DNA from 3 places in the Glaciecola sp. SC05 genome. Region 2 is predicted to be linked to each of the others. Evidence: predicted binding sites of a transcription regulator. Region 2 holds the regulator's gene; each other region holds the start of a gene.
The links. The regulator sigma-54, encoded in region 2, starts transcription at its own class of promoters, with help from an activator protein. The targets are predictions, from matches to a motif close to GTTGGCACGNNNNTNGNNT.
Positions count from the first base shown of each region.

Region 1 (5,705 bases), on a different contig from region 2:
ATTGGTCAGCGCGGAAAGACTCAACATCGCCAGTTTCAGGATCAATAAAATCTAAACCTTGATAACTACCCACAAGATGTCTGCCGTCTTGCAGCGCATTTACTAGGGTAATATTGTTTCCAGATAGGCGCTTGCCTTCTGGTGCATATAGCGAATACTGATCAAATTGCGTGGTCGAAATGTTCCACTTGTCTACGCCTTTAAATGAACCCACCCAAAACACACCCGAGCGATCAATCATGATGCTAATCACCATGTTATCTGAGATTGAAAACTTGTTGGTATCACTACTGACCATTGCATCAACTTTGCCATTTGAGTAATAGACCAAGCCATCAGAACTAGCAAACCAAATAGTACCGTTGTCGTCCTCGATAATATCGATTACCGAAGTCTGTGTTATGCCTGGGATCTTAACCACCGCTTCTTCCATATTTTCAGACTTTTGCGCAGTAAAATCTAAGCGATAAACACCTGCACTATTGGTACCAATCCAAAGCTTATGATGGGAGTCAATAAACAGCGAACGAATGCGCACGGTTTTTAACTTACCATCCACATAAAATTGCGGGACCACTTTAACCAAACGCTCAGATTCACCGTCAAAACGGAATAGACCATTCTTTTCAGAGCCAAGCCAAAATGCACCGGTGAGGTCCATTACCACGTCATACGCTTCAATCGATTCACCTTCATCGTTTGCAAAATTGTAGTGCTTAAAGCGATTTTCATTTTCAATAAACTTATTTAGGCCTTTGCGTGTCGCAACCCAAATCACACCCTTACTATCTTTCCAAACATCACGTACAACCTCATCGTTAATGCCTTGCCCGTCTTCAGATGTATTGAATTGCTCAAAGCGACGGGTGTTAGGATCGTAACGATTCACGCCACTGCGTGTGCCAACCCAGAGCTTATTGTTATTGTCTTCAACAATTGCGTTGATCCATGAAGATGAAAGCGATGTTTTATCACCAAAGATTTGATTAAATGTTTCAATTCTATAGCCATCGTATCGGTTAAGGCCCTCCTGCGTACCAAACCAAATAAAGCCAGTACTGTCCTGAAAAATAACGTTAATATTTTGATTTGACAAACTGTCGGCAACTTCCAATTTTTGAAATCTAGCATTATCTATTGCTGCGAATGCCACGTTACCTTGAATCAACGCCACCATCAAACACAGGTACGCTGTTTTGAGGGAGAGGAGGAACACTCTTGGTATTTGGGCTGTTATCTTCCAATTCATTTGGCTACCAGTTTATTTTCTACAATCGATGCTTATTAGCAAGGTATCGGCATTACCTAGTAATTTATTAAAAAAAAGGCCGCTTAAATTAAGCGGCCTTTATAGCTTTGCATTTTATTGCCAAACACTTTCGTCAATCGTAATTTCTGCGTTCGGGTCGATAGGTGGCAAGTTGCCTACCTCACTTTCAATGGCCATCATGCCTTCTCCCCAGTGTGAACCCTCCAAGCCCATGGTTCCTTCCATCCAATGAGCACCTTCTAGACCTACTCCGCCTTGCGTCCAGTGTGAGCCCTCAAGACCCACTTGGCCAGCAGTCCAATGCGCGCCTTCTAATACTAAATCACCAGTGCTCCAATGCGCTCCTTCTAAACCCATCATGCCTTGTGCCCAGTGTGAACCCTCAAGGCCCATTGTCCCTTGCAACCAATGCGAACCCTCTAAGCCAATATTACCTACTGTCCAATGTGAGCCTTCTACAGCGATATCGCCAGTAGACCAATGAGAACCTTCGGTCAATACCCCACCAGAAGGTAAAAGAATCTGAAGTTCGCCTGAAGGGGCTTTTACCACAGGGCCAAAGAAATGTTTAATACCCATAAGATCTTGTACGATGTTCAGCCCCTGATTGGCACAGTCACTCGCCTGGCTCATTACTGCATCATACGCGTTCACTATACCTGCACCTTGCTTAAACGGACTGAACGCTAAGTTGCCATTTACTTTCGCAGCTTTTGCAGTTGCTACGATTTTACATTTTACGTTGTCGGGCGTTATAAACGGGTCGTTTTGAATAATTAGCGCTGCCACGCCAGCAACAACAGCAGAGGCCTGTGACGTTCCTGATATTTCAGAATAATCGATACCGGTCGCACTTTTACGCATTGCTTTGGCAATCAATGAGCCTTGCATTTTCACCGCGATGCGAGCACCTGGCGCCACAATCTCAGGCTTTACAAAACCTTCATAGGTGGGGCCTTTTGAAGAAAATGAGGTCACGCGATCATCAGCCGGGTCAAATGGTGTGTAATTGTCTGTTGTTGCACCCACGGTTATTACGTAAGGGTTGTTGCCCGGTACCGAAATCCCCATGTCTTTACCGTTGTTTCCTGCAGATGTTACGACCACTATGCCAGCATCCCATAAACGCATAACTGCTTGATTAATAGGGTCTTGCCAATATCTTGATTGTACCTCAGCACCTAAAGATAGATTCACGACTCTTATGTTGTATTGATAGCGGTTCACAAAAATCCAATTTAACGCATCTAAGACCTTTGAATAGCTGCTTTCTCCCTTGTGATTAAATGCTTTTACTGGCAGCAAATTCACATCTGGTGCAATGCCGTTGAACTTATTATTTTCTGACATCAAGCTGTTCGCAATAATGTTAGATACATGCGTACCATGCCCGTTTTGGTCGTCATTAAACCTAAAATTAACACGACTAGTAAATGCATCGTATTTAACCGGGATACGAACGCTGCCACTAGTATTTCTGAATAGATTGGCACCAATGTTACCACCAAAATTTGCACCGCTGTCTACTACCGCCACGGTTACGCCTTGTCCAGTTAGACCAATATCGTGTAATTTGTCGGCATTGACGTGACGCGCAATATGATTGTCTATTTTGTTTTTCTTCGCCGTGCTCGACACCATAAAGTTAAAGACTGAGTTTCCATTCATAGTGAGAACTTGGCGATCGTCTTGCACTCTAACGTTGCCCAGTTGTTTGATTTTTTCTGCCTGTTTTGGAGTAAGCACAGCGCTGATCGCATTGATGATAGGGAATTCTCTACTAACATTTCCGCCTACCTTTTCTACTACCGCAGCCAAATTCTCTGAATCTGTTCCCTGTATAATATAAGACTTCGGCTCTTGAACCTCATGCCCAATTAGTAATGCTGCATCGTCAAACCGCACGTTGCTTGTATCTCCAAGTCCAACTGCGCCTACAGCAATTCCGCCGGTAATAGCACTTAAAGCGATTAAGAACGTGCGATTAAATGATTTCATATAATTGTACTCCAGTTCAAAAACAAATGAGCGCGTCTCGGACGCTGCTCAGTATAGATATAAAGCATAGTTAGCACTATATATGCCAACTTTTAAATGAATTTAACATATTGATTTTATTGAATTTATTATTATTTATTTAATTATGAAAAATGTGAACAAAATAATGAATGAATAAACTGTTCTATTTATTCATATTTTTAGTTAATTTTTTATTCGTTCATTTTTTAAGTTCAATTTTTACCGACTGAGTTGAGCTAAAATAATATGCAGACGCGCCGATACACCTTCTGATAAAGGAGCACACATGCAGAATCGACTGACTTCTATTGTTTTACTCTTAGGATTGCTTGCGGCGGTCGTCTATTCTGTTGTGACCTTAGACCAAAGCATTAGTAGTGATCGTACTGATAAAGCAGACACACGAGCGTTCAACTTAAACGGCGCTGGAAGGGCAGATAACCGAGCCATCGAATATCAAGCTTACGAACCAGTAACATCACGCCCATTGCAAAATACTGCTAAGCAAGATCAAGAACTGACTCCGGCTTTGCCGATTGTTATACAGCTCAAAGGAATCGAAGTCTCGGCAGGCGCCGCAAAGTGTTTGTTGGAATCTGCTGGCATACTAGGTGAGTTTGAGGTGGGTGATCTCTTATACGATAGACCTATTCAACTACTCGACATACTTAGCAATAGTGTTATTCTTGGCTTCGAAAACCATACATACGAAATCGTTCTAAGCGGTCCTAATCTGCTTGAACAAGCGCTACCACAAACACATTCTGAATTGCTCGGTATGCCTGTAGATAAAATTGGCAACCGTCCACAAATTGTCGAACATTTTGTTCAGCTTACTCCAACGCCCTTTATTGCCGACGGGATGCTAGCAAGCCCTGGTATCAACCCTGACTTATTTGCACAAGCAGGTCTTAAAGAAGACGATGTGATCACTACGATAAATGGCAAGAGCGTCACCCTTGCAGATGAATTTGAAGAGCTTCAACGGACCATGCGTTATGCAGATACCTTAGTCATCACAGCGATGAGGAAAGGTCGCGTAATCACGCTGTATTTAGACATTCCCTCTGAAGCACTAACTCTCAAAAGGCAATAGCACATAAAAACGACACTTCCGTGTGTCGGGGTAAAAGCAAACATTACTGATTTATCTTGTGCGGGTGACCAATACTCTCGCACTAGGGTTATCAAATTTATCACTTTGATCAAGCACAGATGTCGGCAGGCCCTCACGACTCGGATCATTTGCATTCGCACTAGTCACCACACCTGCATGGATCCTGACGGCGTCAACCAAATCGTCTCTCGCCGCAGCGAAACCGGCTGCGGCACCACCGCCCCCGGCATTAGCCGCAGCAGGCCCAGGCATCGAATCAGCCGTTTCGGTGTTTAACTCAGTACCAGCATCCCATGTTGGCAACGTAATGATCATCGATTGTCCAACTGCTAAATTACTGATATCCGTGCTGTCGACACCCGCAAAAGCGTCGTTAGTATCCACTAGCATACTTGCGACAGTGAGGCGCAGATTATCCGCATCGAGAACCGGTACAATTAGGGTGACGATATCGGTGCTCATACCGGGCATCAAAATACCGCTACTAGAGACCGCATCTAAGTACTCTACCGCATCTGAGGCCTCATTGATAAACATGCTAGGGTCACCGCCTTCAGCTAGCACTTCCAAGCCTAAGGTAGCTGAGTTTGCTGCCGAGAATGCATGGAAATTTGGTTCGTGTGCAATAAAAGCAGTGGGTGCCATGGGTTGACCGTGAGTCAGGTTCAGCATAGTCAAGTTATAAGCGGCTACCCCCGATTGCGGTCCTTCTGGACCGGTTGGCCCAGTTGGCCCAGTTGGCCCAGTTGGTCCTGTTGGTCCTGTTGGTCCTGTTGGTCCTTGTTCACCTTGAGGGCCTTGTGGCCCAACTGCCCCGTCATCGCCGCTGCAACCCGCCAATAAAGCTAACGATGCAGTCATTGCCAATATTTTAACATTAAAATATTTCATATATTCACCCCTTATTAAGCGCTTGGAACCACAATAGTTACTCTAGCAACAGGGTTTAACCAACGATGCACTGTGGAATTTAAATCACTGGCACCATCGGTAGCCGATGTATCTCCTAATGTATTACGATGAATGTGCACAGGGCCGTCGGTACCGTCAATAACTTCATTTGCACCAATGCTAGTGCCGTCAGCACTTTCTCCTACGGTGACCGCTACTCCTGTCCCACCCACACTCATGCTCGGCGCGATAGGGGGGGCACCCGCTCCTGCAACACCGGGCGCAGCGTATCCCCCTAACGCGGTACCGCCTACGCCAGTAATATCCGTTCGAGTACTGTTGAGTTCATCATTGAGCTCCGTGCCCGCATCGTAGGCATTTAAATAGTAGTGATATGTGCCTGGAGTG
Region 1 is NZ_JBGIYY010000004.1:67,090-72,794, reverse strand. Features, by position in the region: gene AB9H30_RS05035 (two-component regulator propeller domain-containing protein) at 1-1,249, opposite strand, end outside; gene AB9H30_RS05030 (S8 family peptidase) at 1,364-3,268, opposite strand; gene AB9H30_RS05025 (PDZ domain-containing protein) at 3,576-4,385, shown strand; gene AB9H30_RS05020 (spondin domain-containing protein) at 4,437-5,297, opposite strand; gene AB9H30_RS05015 (spondin domain-containing protein) at 5,312-5,705, opposite strand, start outside.
Region 1: a site for sigma-54 is predicted at 3,340-3,358, ahead of AB9H30_RS05030 (S8 family peptidase). Genes of this name have one in related genera too.

Region 2 (5,705 bases):
TTGATGTAGATGGCGTGTTGTCGGATGGTTTCATTTATTTAGGCAATGCTGGCGAGGAACTTAAAGCCTTTAATGTGAAGGATGGCTATGGTATCAAGGCGATATCCCAATGCGGCGTAGATGTGGCAGTGATCACCGGACGTAGCTCGAAAATTGTGGAAAGTCGCATGACCGCGCTCAATGCTAAATTTATTATCCAAGGCGAAGAAGATAAATATCAGGCCTTAAGAAACTTAATGGCTCAAGCCGGAATTACGCAATCGCAAGTCGCTAGTATCGGCGACGACATGCCAGACTTGGGCTTATTTAAACTCAGTCATATTAAAGTTGCCGTGAAAGACGCCCATCCCTTTGTCAAGCAACAGGCAAATTTCGTCACAACGCTCAATGGCGGACGTGGTGCAGTAAGGGAATTTTGCGACTTAGTGCTGCAGGCTAAAGGTGTACTTAATATAAGCCATGGAGCAAGCATTTGAATCGTATCGGTTATAGCATCGCTTTTATTTTTACCGTTGTGCTCATTCTATACTTGCCTATTTTGTTCGAAAAAGAAGAAGCCCCATCGGTTTCTACTGACGGTGCTGAGCTGATACCCAATTATTCAGCTATTAATTTGTCGAGTAAGCTTTATGATAAATCTGGAAAATTAAGTCACCGCGTCGCTGCCACTAGAATGGAGCACTTCGATCAATTAGGATTTGCGGTCTTCGACAATCCGGTCTATACCCTGTATTTAGACAACGGTGAACCATGGCAGATTACGGCTGATGAAGGTGTTTTATATAATAACAATCGAATTCAGTTGGAAAAAAACGTAAAAATTCTGAATTTACGGACCGATGAGTATGTCAAAGAAATTACCACCGAATATATTGAAATAAATTTACAGGATAAAACCCTCTCATCTGATCAACTTGTTAATATCAGCGGAGTCGATTACACCGTTAAAAGTATAGGTTTGTTTGGCGACCTTGCAACACAACAATATGAGTTAAAAGAACATGTGCAAACCCAATTTTATCCTCGCCCTTAGTGTAGCCTTAGCGTTTGGCTTAGCTGGGACTAGCAACGCGCAAGACAGCAGTCCTGTTGTGACGAGTGAGCCATTGCAATCAACAATTAGCAGCGACTTTAACCTTCCGGTCACGCTCGATTCAAAAAGCCAAGCCCTCGACGGTAAAAATAAAACCTCTATTTTTATGGAAAACGTGGTTATTCGACAAGGCAGCCTCGAATTAATGGCAGACAAAGTAGAAGTAAATGCGGTAAATGGTGCAGGTAAAGAAATTATCAGTGCCAGCGGTCAACCGGCGAGCTACAAACAGCGTAAAGACGATGGCAGCATGGTTGAGGCGCAGGCTAACGAAATTATTTATACGGTAGAGTCACGTACTATTTCACTCAATGGCAATGCACTTATTATGCAAAATGAAGTCAGGGTGACTGGCGATTTAATCGTGTTTGATATGACTAGAGAACAAATACTGGCATCTACTAACGATAATAGTAGCGAATCTGTTAGAACCGTGATTAGTCCTGGCGCTTTCTCTTCCGAGCAGGAGCTTAAGCCTACAGACAATCAGGATCAACCATGACGAGCACCCTTAGCGCAAAGCATTTAGCCAAATCCTATAAGTCTAGACAGGTCGTTCGCGATGTCAGTATTGAGGTGTCTACCGGTCAGATCGTAGGATTGCTTGGTCCCAATGGTGCCGGAAAAACCACTACTTTTTATATGATTGTGGGATTAGTGCCTTTGGACAAAGGCGAAATTCAAATCGACCAATTAGATATTACTTATCAGCCGATGCATGAGAGAGCAAGACACGGTATCGGATACCTACCGCAGGAAGCGTCTATCTTTCGTAAGCTCACCGTCCATGAGAATTTAATCGCCATATTGCAAACCAGAAAAGAGCTGAGCCGAGCACAGCAAGAGCAGAAGGCGGATGAGTTACTTGATGATTTTAGCATCAACCACATTCGAAATAATTTAGGCATGAGTTTATCGGGTGGAGAGCGCCGCAGAGTAGAGATTGCTAGAGCATTAGCGGCAAACCCCAAATTTATTTTACTCGATGAACCCTTTGCAGGTGTTGACCCAATTTCTGTTAGTGATATAAAGAAGATCATATATCAGCTTAAAGAACGCGGTATCGGTGTACTCATTACCGATCATAATGTAAAAGAAACACTAGATGTATGTGAATTAGCGTACATTGTAAGCCACGGTGAGTTAATTGCATCGGGTACCGCTGATGAAATATTAGCCAACCAGACTGTTCGCGATGTATATTTAGGTGAACAGTTTGCACTATAGAGTCGCATTATTCGTATACAAGACGAATTCGTAGCTAAAGGAAGTTAATGAAACCCTCGTTACAACTGAAGTTTAGTCAACAGCTGACCATGACACCGCAGTTACAGCAGGCTATTAAACTGTTGCAACTTTCTACGCTTGATCTACAACAAGAAATCCAAGAGGCGCTTGAGTCAAATCCGCTTTTAGAGCTTACTGATCATGAGTATCCTGAGAATGACAGCACCGACAAATCTGATCAAAACAACGCCAAAACCAACGATAACTCTGCGACTTCTAATAATTCTGATCGAGAAACTGGTTTATCTGGCACCGACAACATGGATACCCATGACGCTCTAGAAAAAGGCGATATTCCTGATGATCTTCCACTTGATAGCTCTTGGGAAGAATATTTGGGCTCCAGTTCAGCGCCCATTAAAATGATCGGAACCAATCCTGACGAAGACTATGTTTTTCAAGGTGAAACTAGTGACTCCATCCAAGACCATTTAATGTGGCAAATGGAATTAACGCATTTTTCTGAAACCGACCGGTCGATTGCCATTGCGATCATCGACTCCATTGACGAGTCGGGTTATTTGACGACCACCAGCGAAGATATTCTCGAAAGCCTAGATGACGAAGACGTTGATTTAGATGAAGTCGAGTGCGTACTCAAACGTGTGCAGATGTTCGACCCTGTTGGCTCTGGCGCCAGATCGGTGCAAGAATGCTTGCTGGTGCAGCTGCGCCAATTCGACGCAAACACGCCATGGTTAGAAGAAGCCAAAGAATTAATTCAAGAGCATGCCGATTTACTGGGTAGCAAGGACTATCGAACCTTGATGCGCAAGACCAAACTCAAGGAGGACCAGTTACGCGAGGTCATGCGCCTGTTAAAGACACTTAACCCGCGTCCAGGCAGCGCGGTATCAACCAAAGAAGCCGAATACATTATTCCAGATGTAAACGTCTACAAAAAGAATGGCCTTTGGACAGTTGAGCTCAATAACGATGCGCTGCCGGCGCTATCGGTTAATGAGACTTATGCTAGTTTAGGAAAAACTTCAAAAAATCCGAACGATTCTCAATATATCAAGTCACATTTACAAGAAGCGAAATGGTTTATAAAGAGCTTGGAGAGTCGCAACGAGACATTATTAAAAGTCTCTCACTGCATTGTTTCAAAACAGCGTGAATTTTTTGAAAAAGGGCCAGAGAAAATGACCCCCATGGTACTAAATGACGTGGCAGAGATGGTCGATATGCATGAGTCGACAATTTCTAGGGTCACCACGCAGAAATATATGCACACACCGCGCGGTATTTTTGAACTTAAGTACTTTTTCTCCAGCCATGTTGCGACCGAATCAGGTGAGAATTGTTCGTCTACGGCGATTCGAGCATTGATTAAAAAATTGGTGGCTGTTGAACCTGCACATAAACCATTGAGTGATAGCAAAATTGCGCAAGTGCTCGCCGAACAAGGTATTCAGGTTGCTCGTCGAACAATTGCAAAATATCGGGAATCGTTACATATTCCCCCCTCAAACCAACGAAAAAGTCTTATTTAGACGCAACAAGAGGACTTAGTATTATGCAAATTAACCTTACCGGCCATCATGTAGATATCACTGACTCATTGCGTAGTTACGTGGATACTAAATTCGAAAAATTAGAACGTCATTTTGACCACATCAATAATGTCCACGTGGTCTTAAACGTAGAAAAACTCAGCCAGAAAGCAGAAGCTAAACTTCATTTAAAAGGCGGCGAAGTATTCGCGAACTCTGAACATACCGACATGTATGCGGCAATAGATTCTCTTATCGACAAACTCGATCGGCAGGTAATTAAACACAAAGAAAAACTCAGAAGGCACTAGACGAAACTTACCTTATGATAATTTCTGATATTATTTCTCTCGACCGAACGCAATGTTCGGTCGATTGCCAAAGTAAAAAGCGTATTTTCGAAATGATCAGCGATATTGCGATAAAACAAAACCCACAGTTGGATCAAGACGAAGTATTAAGTGGCTTAATTAATCGCGAAAAAATGGGTAGCACTGGCATTGGCAATGGGATTGCTATTCCTCATGGCCGTATTAAAGGCATCAGCCAAATCATGGCGATCATCGTGACCACCGAGGAGCCCATAGAGTTTGATGCCATCGACAATAAACCAGTGGATATTTTCTTTGCCATATTAGTGCCTGCTGAAGAGGCCGAAACACACTTGAAAGCACTCGCTGGCATCGCCAGAAAGTTGAGTAATAAAGACATTGTAAAAGCCATACGCAATGCCCAAACTAAGAAAGAAATTATTTCAGCATTAGCTTAGCTGAATCTAAACTCGTAACTAGGAGCAAGCAGTGAAGCTTTTAATCATCAGCGGTCGTTCTGGCTCTGGAAAATCTATCGCTCTTCGCTCACTAGAAGACTTAGGTTATTACTGCGTCGACAATATCCCAGTCAATCTGTTACCCACTCTTACACACGCACTTGCCGACGAAAATGAGTTGGTCGCCGTCAGTATCGATGTGCGTAACATGCCAAAAGCTGAGCAAGAAATTTCAGAAATACTAGAATATCTGCCTGAGTTTTGGGATATCACGATTATCTTTTTAGACGCGAGCGACGATGTACTGATCAAACGCTACAGCGAAACAAGACGTTTACATCCACTATTTAAGCTATCGAACTCACTTACCGATGCGATTAACGCTGAGCGGGAAATACTGGTTCCAGTGGCCGAAAAAGCCGACCTAAATATCAATACAGACCAGCTATCAGTGCATGATCTCGCCGAGTTAATACGCGAAAGAGTATTAGGCAAAAAAAGCACCGATTTAGTCATTCTGTTTGAATCTTTTGGTTTTAAATATGGTATACCAAAAGACGCTGATTATGTATTTGACGTGCGCTTTTTGCCAAACCCACATTGGGACCCTGATTTAAGGCCTCTAAATGGTTTAGACGGCCCCGTGGAAGTGTTTTTAGCAGGTCAACCTTTGGTTATGAAGTTCATCTGGCAGGTACAAAACCTCATCACGACTTGGTTACCTCACTTAGAGCGCAATAACAGAAGTTATGTGACTATTGCGATTGGCTGCACTGGCGGTCAACACCGCAGCGTGTATGTTGCCCAAGCACTTTCAGAAACCTTCAAAGCTACCCATGGTGATGTGCAGGTTAAGCATCGCGAGCTAAAGAAAATTAAGGACGAAAAAGGTGAGTGATGTAAACAACATCACAAAACTTCTGACCATAACAAATAAACTTGGTTTGCACGCACGGGCCGCGACTAAGCTTGTGCAGCTAGCAAACAAGTTTGCCGCCGATATTCAACTCACCCAGGGCGACAACACCGCTCCGGCAAATAGCGTATTGGCATTGATGAT
Region 2 is NZ_JBGIYY010000012.1:43,415-49,119, reverse strand. Features, by position in the region: gene kdsC (3-deoxy-manno-octulosonate-8-phosphatase KdsC) at 1-476, shown strand, start outside; gene lptC (LPS export ABC transporter periplasmic protein LptC) at 473-1,033, shown strand; gene lptA (lipopolysaccharide transport periplasmic protein LptA) at 1,002-1,595, shown strand; gene lptB (LPS export ABC transporter ATP-binding protein) at 1,592-2,320, shown strand; gene AB9H30_RS12005 (RNA polymerase factor sigma-54) at 2,368-3,876, shown strand; gene hpf (ribosome hibernation promoting factor) at 3,900-4,187, shown strand; gene ptsN (PTS IIA-like nitrogen regulatory protein PtsN) at 4,202-4,645, shown strand; gene rapZ (RNase adapter RapZ) at 4,677-5,543, shown strand; gene AB9H30_RS11985 (HPr family phosphocarrier protein) at 5,536-5,705, shown strand, end outside.

Region 3 (5,705 bases), on a different contig from region 2:
GCGTATATTTCGTAGAGTATTGCAATTAGGTCAAGGTCAATAGTCAGCATAGCTGTCATTAAGAGGATATTTTCATGAACTTATTAGAGCAACAAGGCCTGAATCGCGACCTGTATTGGAATACGGATAAGCAAGTCAAGATTGCGCAAAACGATGATCAAACGCTTAAGCAAGAAGACTTTTTCGCGCTGCTTACTGAGCAGTTGGCGAATCAGGATCCAACTAAGCCAGTTAACAACGACCAGATGGTGGCGCAGATGACATCATTCACTACCGCTGACGGTATCTCTCAGCTTAATGAGCAATTCAGCAGCTTTGCTGCTTCGATGACCTCCAACCAGGCTTTGCAGGCATCTAGTTTAATTGGTCAACAAGTTTTGGTTACCGGCAACATTGGCTTTAAAGATGGTGCTGATGGCTCAATCAGCGGTGTCATTGTTAATGAGCAAACCACCCAGAATACTGAAATTAATATCTACAATACTGCAGGCGAGGTGGTTCGCACAATGCAGATCGGTACGCAACCAGCAGGCAATATTGAATTTAATTGGGATGGCACTGACAACAACGGCAACAGTTTGCCATCAGGTGACTATGCGGTGCAGGTTCAAGGTGATATTTTTGGTGAGGTACAAGCGTTGCCTACCGCAATCAATCGACACGTCGACAGCGTCAGTTTATCTGGCTCAGGTCAAGGTGTTGTTCTTAATTTAGATGGTGATGTCAGTATCAAGTTAGATGACGTCATACAAATTGGTAAATAATAGGGGAATTTAGATGTCTTTTAATATCGCACTAAGTGGTGTATCCGCTTCTCAAAAAGATTTAGATACTACGGCTAACAATATTGCAAACGTTAACACGGTAGGTTTTAAAGAGTCACGCGCGGAATTTGGTGATGTGTATGCTTCGTCTCTTTTGGCCTCAGGTAAAACCAAAGTCGGTGACGGTGCTTTGACTCAAGAAGTATCCCAGCAATTTTCTCAAGGTAGTTTGAGCTTTACCAATAACTCATTGGATTTAGCTATCACCGGCAATGGTTTTTTTGCTACGGTTCCTGAAATTACCTCACGCGACTTTTCGTTTACTCGTGCAGGTCAATTTAAACTAGACAGCAATAATTTCGTGGTAAATTCAGCGGGCGACAATTTACTTGGTTTCCCGGTTAACCCAGACGGTACATCGGCGTCGGTTGCCTTGAGTACGACGGTGCCAGTGCGAATCCCTGACTCATCGGGCTCACCGCAAAAGACCTCTGAAGTTGATTTACGATTTAACTTGCCTGCAGGTGACCAAGTTAGAGATCCCGCCGCTTTTGATCCAACAGACCCTTTAACCTATAGCGCGGCGACGTCGGTTACTATTTATGATTCATTGGGCGATAGCCATGTCATGACCTACTACTTTATGAAGGACAACGATCCAGCTGCGGTAAATGAGTGGTATGTTGCGGCAGCGGTAGACGACCAATTGGTGGATATAACCAATTCGGATGGCTCCGATGCAGACCCAGCTAGCGCTGTTAATACTATGGGCACCGCTACGGGTAATGCTGTTGCAGCAGCGAAATTAAGATTTAGTGATGGTGGCGATTTCATTGGCATAGAGTCTGCTGATGGTCTACCGCAGCCAGATCGAAAAATTATGACCGAGGCGCTTGGGGGCCTAATTCTTTCGAATGGCTCAGATGCAACCCAACAAATCGGCATCGATTTCAATTTAGACCCCCTCGGTGCTAATCCAAACGAACCGACTCAGTTTGCTTCTGCCTTTGAAGTTACTTCCTTAGAGCAAGATGGTTTGCCTGTTGGTCGACTAACGGGCATCGATATTGGACCCGACGGTTTAGTGCGAGCCACATTTTCGAACGGAACCTCTGAACCCATTGTCCGCGTAGCCTTGGTAAGATTCTCAAATGAACAAGGTCTAACGCAGCAGTCGGGTACAGCTTGGAAAGAAAGTATACTTTCTGGTGAGGCGTTGGCAGGTGAGGCAACTACCGGTACCTTCGGTGACATCAACTCCTCTGCGCTAGAGCAGGCGAACGTGAACTTAACCACTGAATTAATCGATATGATCATCGCGCAAAGAAACTTCCAAGCAAACTCAAGAGCCCTTGAAGTCAATAACCAGTTAAACCAGACTATCCTTAACATTCGATAATCTAAAGCGGTGAAAGCCCTCAAGGCTTTCGCCGCTGCTTCCCCCTTTATTACTTATTTTTTCTATTCATTGTATAGCTTCCAAATTTCATTAAACGGATTGGCATTTTAATTGCTTAGTCTTACATATCGTCAATATTTGACATGTGAAGGCAAGTTATATGGATAAGTTACTCTACATTGCAGCAAGCGGGGCCAATCAAGACCTACTGGCCACTGCCGTGCGTGCCAACAATCTGGCGAATGCCCAAACCAACGGTTTTAAAGCGCAGCTTGAACAGGCGCGCGCAATGCCGGCATACGGCGAAGGTTTGCCGTCTCGGGTATTTAGCATGACCGAAAGCCCAAGTAACAACTACGATGGCGGTCCGATGATCACCACCGACCGCCCACTCGATGTGGCCATACAAGGTGAAGGTTGGTTTACCGTACAAAGTCCTGAAGGCGGCGAGGCCTTAACCCGCAACGGTAATTTCAGCATGACCGCCGAGGGCGCCTTGCAGGATTCAAAAGGTAATTTAGTCCTCGGCGAAAATGGCCCAGTATTCTTACCCATTCCGATTCAAAATATCACTATAGCCGGTGATGGCACCATCTCAACTCAACTCCAAGGCGCGCCTCAAAATGCCATTGAAGAAGTGGGCCGTTTGAAACTAGTGAATCCTGAAATTGATCAAATTAAACGCAGAGAAGACGGCCTTTTTGAATTAAAAGACGGCGGTTTTGCACAGCAAGATATTAATGTGGGCGTGCGCTCAGGCATGCTTGAGGGCTCAAACGTCAACGCTATTGAAGAAATGGTGCAGATGATCAGCTTGCAGCGTCATTACGAAATGCAGGTAAAACTAATGAACAAAGCGGATCAACTATCGATGCGCGGCAACATGTTACTCAGATTCATTTAATAGCGAATATTAATCGCTTAAGGTATTTAATATGCATCCAGCTCTATGGATTAGTAAAACCGGTTTAGACGCCGCGCAAACAGACGTTGCGGTAGTATCAAACAACCTAGCCAACGCCAGTACTATCGGCTTTAAAAAAGACCGTGCGGTATTTGAAGACTTGCTCTATCAAAATATCAATCAGCCCGGTGGCCGCAGTTCAGCTGACACTGAATTGCCCTCAGGTTTAATGCTCGGCGCAGGCTCTAAAGTGGTTGCTACGCAAAAGACCCATACCCAAGGGAATTTGCTGACTACGGAAAATGCTCTTGATATGTCTATACAGGGGAAAGGCTTTTTTGAAATACAAATGCCAGATGGCAGTTTGTCTTATACCCGCAATGGTCAGTTTACGCTGAACGATCAGGGGCAGATGGTTACGCCGGGAGCCGGTTTTGTGCTCCAACCAGTCATTACGCTGCCGCCAGATGCACAGCAAATCACCATTTCTCAAGACGGTGAAGTATCCGCGCAGTTAAGAGGGCAGGCCGAGCCACAGGTACTTGGACAGCTTAACATTACCGATTTTATTAACCCTGCAGGCTTACAGCCAGTTGGACAAAACCTGTATGTAGAAACCGCAGTATCGGGTGCGCCAGTGCAAGGTGTCCCTGGACTTGAAGGTTTAGGCACAGTAGCCCAAGGCACCTTGGAAACATCTAACGTCAACGTTACTGAAGAGCTAGTGAACCTAATTGAAAGCCAGCGCCTGTATGAAATGAACTCAAAAGTTATTTCATCGGTTGACCAAATGCTTGGTCAGGTTATTCAGCAGTTATAAGAGGTTTAAGATGAAAATTCACTCAATACTATTGCTTGCTTGCATGATTGGCTTAAGCGCTTGCAACACCACACCGGTGGAACCGATTGCCGCAAACGATCCGTTTTATGCGCCCGCTGTTCCGGTGTTTAAACGTGAGCAAATTGCACAAGATGGCAGCTTGTTTACTGCAGCCATGGCAAACAGTCTGTATTCAGACGTAAAGGCCCGCAGAGTAGGTGACATTATCACTGTGCGTCTGAGTGAGAATACTAATGCAACAAAACGAGCGGGTACGGTATCGTCTAAAGAGACCAACGTAGACGTTCAACCTATTATTGGTTTAGGGGGCAATGCCCTGCAGATTGGTCCTGAGGCTATTCAACTCGGTGTTGATTCACGCAATGAATTTAATGGCGATGCACAAGCTACCCAGAGTAATAGCCTGCAAGGCAACATCTCAGTTACGGTGGTTGATGTTCTGCCTAACCAAAATCTTATAATTCGCGGTGAAAAGTGGCTAACTTTAAACAATGGTGACGAATATATTCGTTTAACCGGCGTCATTCGACCCGCAGATATTACCCCAACCAATGAAGTGCAATCTAATAAAATCGCCAATGCCCGTATTCAATATAGCGGCACCGGCAGCTTTGCAAGAGCCCAAGAAAAAGGGTGGCTATCGCAGTTCTTTTCTTCTACATGGTGGCCATTATGAGTCGTTTAACGAATGTTTATGCTTGGGCGCTAGTGCTAGTTTTTACTTTGAGCGCGGTGTTTCCAGCATACAGTGGACAGCGTATCAAAGATTTAGCCAGCATTCAGGGCGTGCGTTCAAATCAACTCGTAGGCTATGGTTTGGTAGTAGGTTTGCCGGGTACGGGAGAAACCAGTCCGTTTACCGAACAATCATTTAGAACCATGCTCGAGAACTTCGGTATTAGCTTGGATGCTAATGTAAAACCCAAAATACGCAATGTAGCCGCGGTAGCGGTGCATGCAGAGCTACCTGCGTTTACCAAACCAGGCCAAACAATTGATATTACGGTGTCATCAGTGGGCGAGGCAGCAAGTCTCCAGGGCGGTACTTTATTACAAACGTTTTTGCGAGGATTAGATGGCGAAGTCTATGCCGTTGCCCAAGGCTCTTTAGTGGTGTCTGGGTTTGGTGTGCAGGGCAACGATGGCTCTCGAATTGTCAGTAATACGCCAACGGTGGGCACCATTGCCAACGGCGCAACAGTTGAGCGTTCAGTGCCAAGCGGTCTGATGCAAAATGATTATTTGACCTTGAACTTGCATAGTCCTGATTTTAGCACCGCGCAAGCCATGTCTGATGAAATAAACCGACGTTTAGGTGCTGATCCGAAAAATGGCTTTGCTATTGCATCGCCTTTAGATGCGGCATCAGTAAGAGTCACTGCGCCTCGCGACGTTGCCCAGCGTGTAGGCTTTTTAGCGACTATCGAAAACTTCGAGTTTGTGCCAGCAACCGCACCGGCACGCATCGTGGTAAACAGCCGAACAGGCACCATTGTGATTGGACAAGACGTCAGATTAATGCCGGCTGCGATCACCCATGGTGGTTTAACCGTTACTATTTCAGAAGACCCTCAGATAGTTCAGCCTAACGCCTTTGCCGGTGGCGAAACCGCCATAGTCTCTCAATCGATAGTAGATGTAAGCTTAGATGACAGCAGAATGTTTAAATTTGATCCGGGGGTAACTCTCGACCAGTTAGTGCGCGCAGTCAATGAAATTGGTGCGGCGCCGGGCGACTTAATGGCCATATTAGAGGCGCTTCGTCAGGCTGGTGCTTTGCAGGGCGAATTGATAGTT
Region 3 is NZ_JBGIYY010000001.1:174,681-180,385, forward strand. Features, by position in the region: gene flgC (flagellar basal body rod protein FlgC) at 1-43, shown strand, start outside; gene AB9H30_RS00745 (flagellar hook assembly protein FlgD) at 75-764, shown strand; gene flgE (flagellar hook protein FlgE) at 778-2,163, shown strand; gene flgF (flagellar basal-body rod protein FlgF) at 2,324-3,067, shown strand; gene flgG (flagellar basal-body rod protein FlgG) at 3,099-3,887, shown strand; gene flgH (flagellar basal body L-ring protein FlgH) at 3,898-4,584, shown strand; gene AB9H30_RS00770 (flagellar basal body P-ring protein FlgI) at 4,581-5,705, shown strand, end outside.
Region 3: a site for sigma-54 is predicted at 2,262-2,280, ahead of flgF (flagellar basal-body rod protein FlgF). Genes of this name have one in related genera too.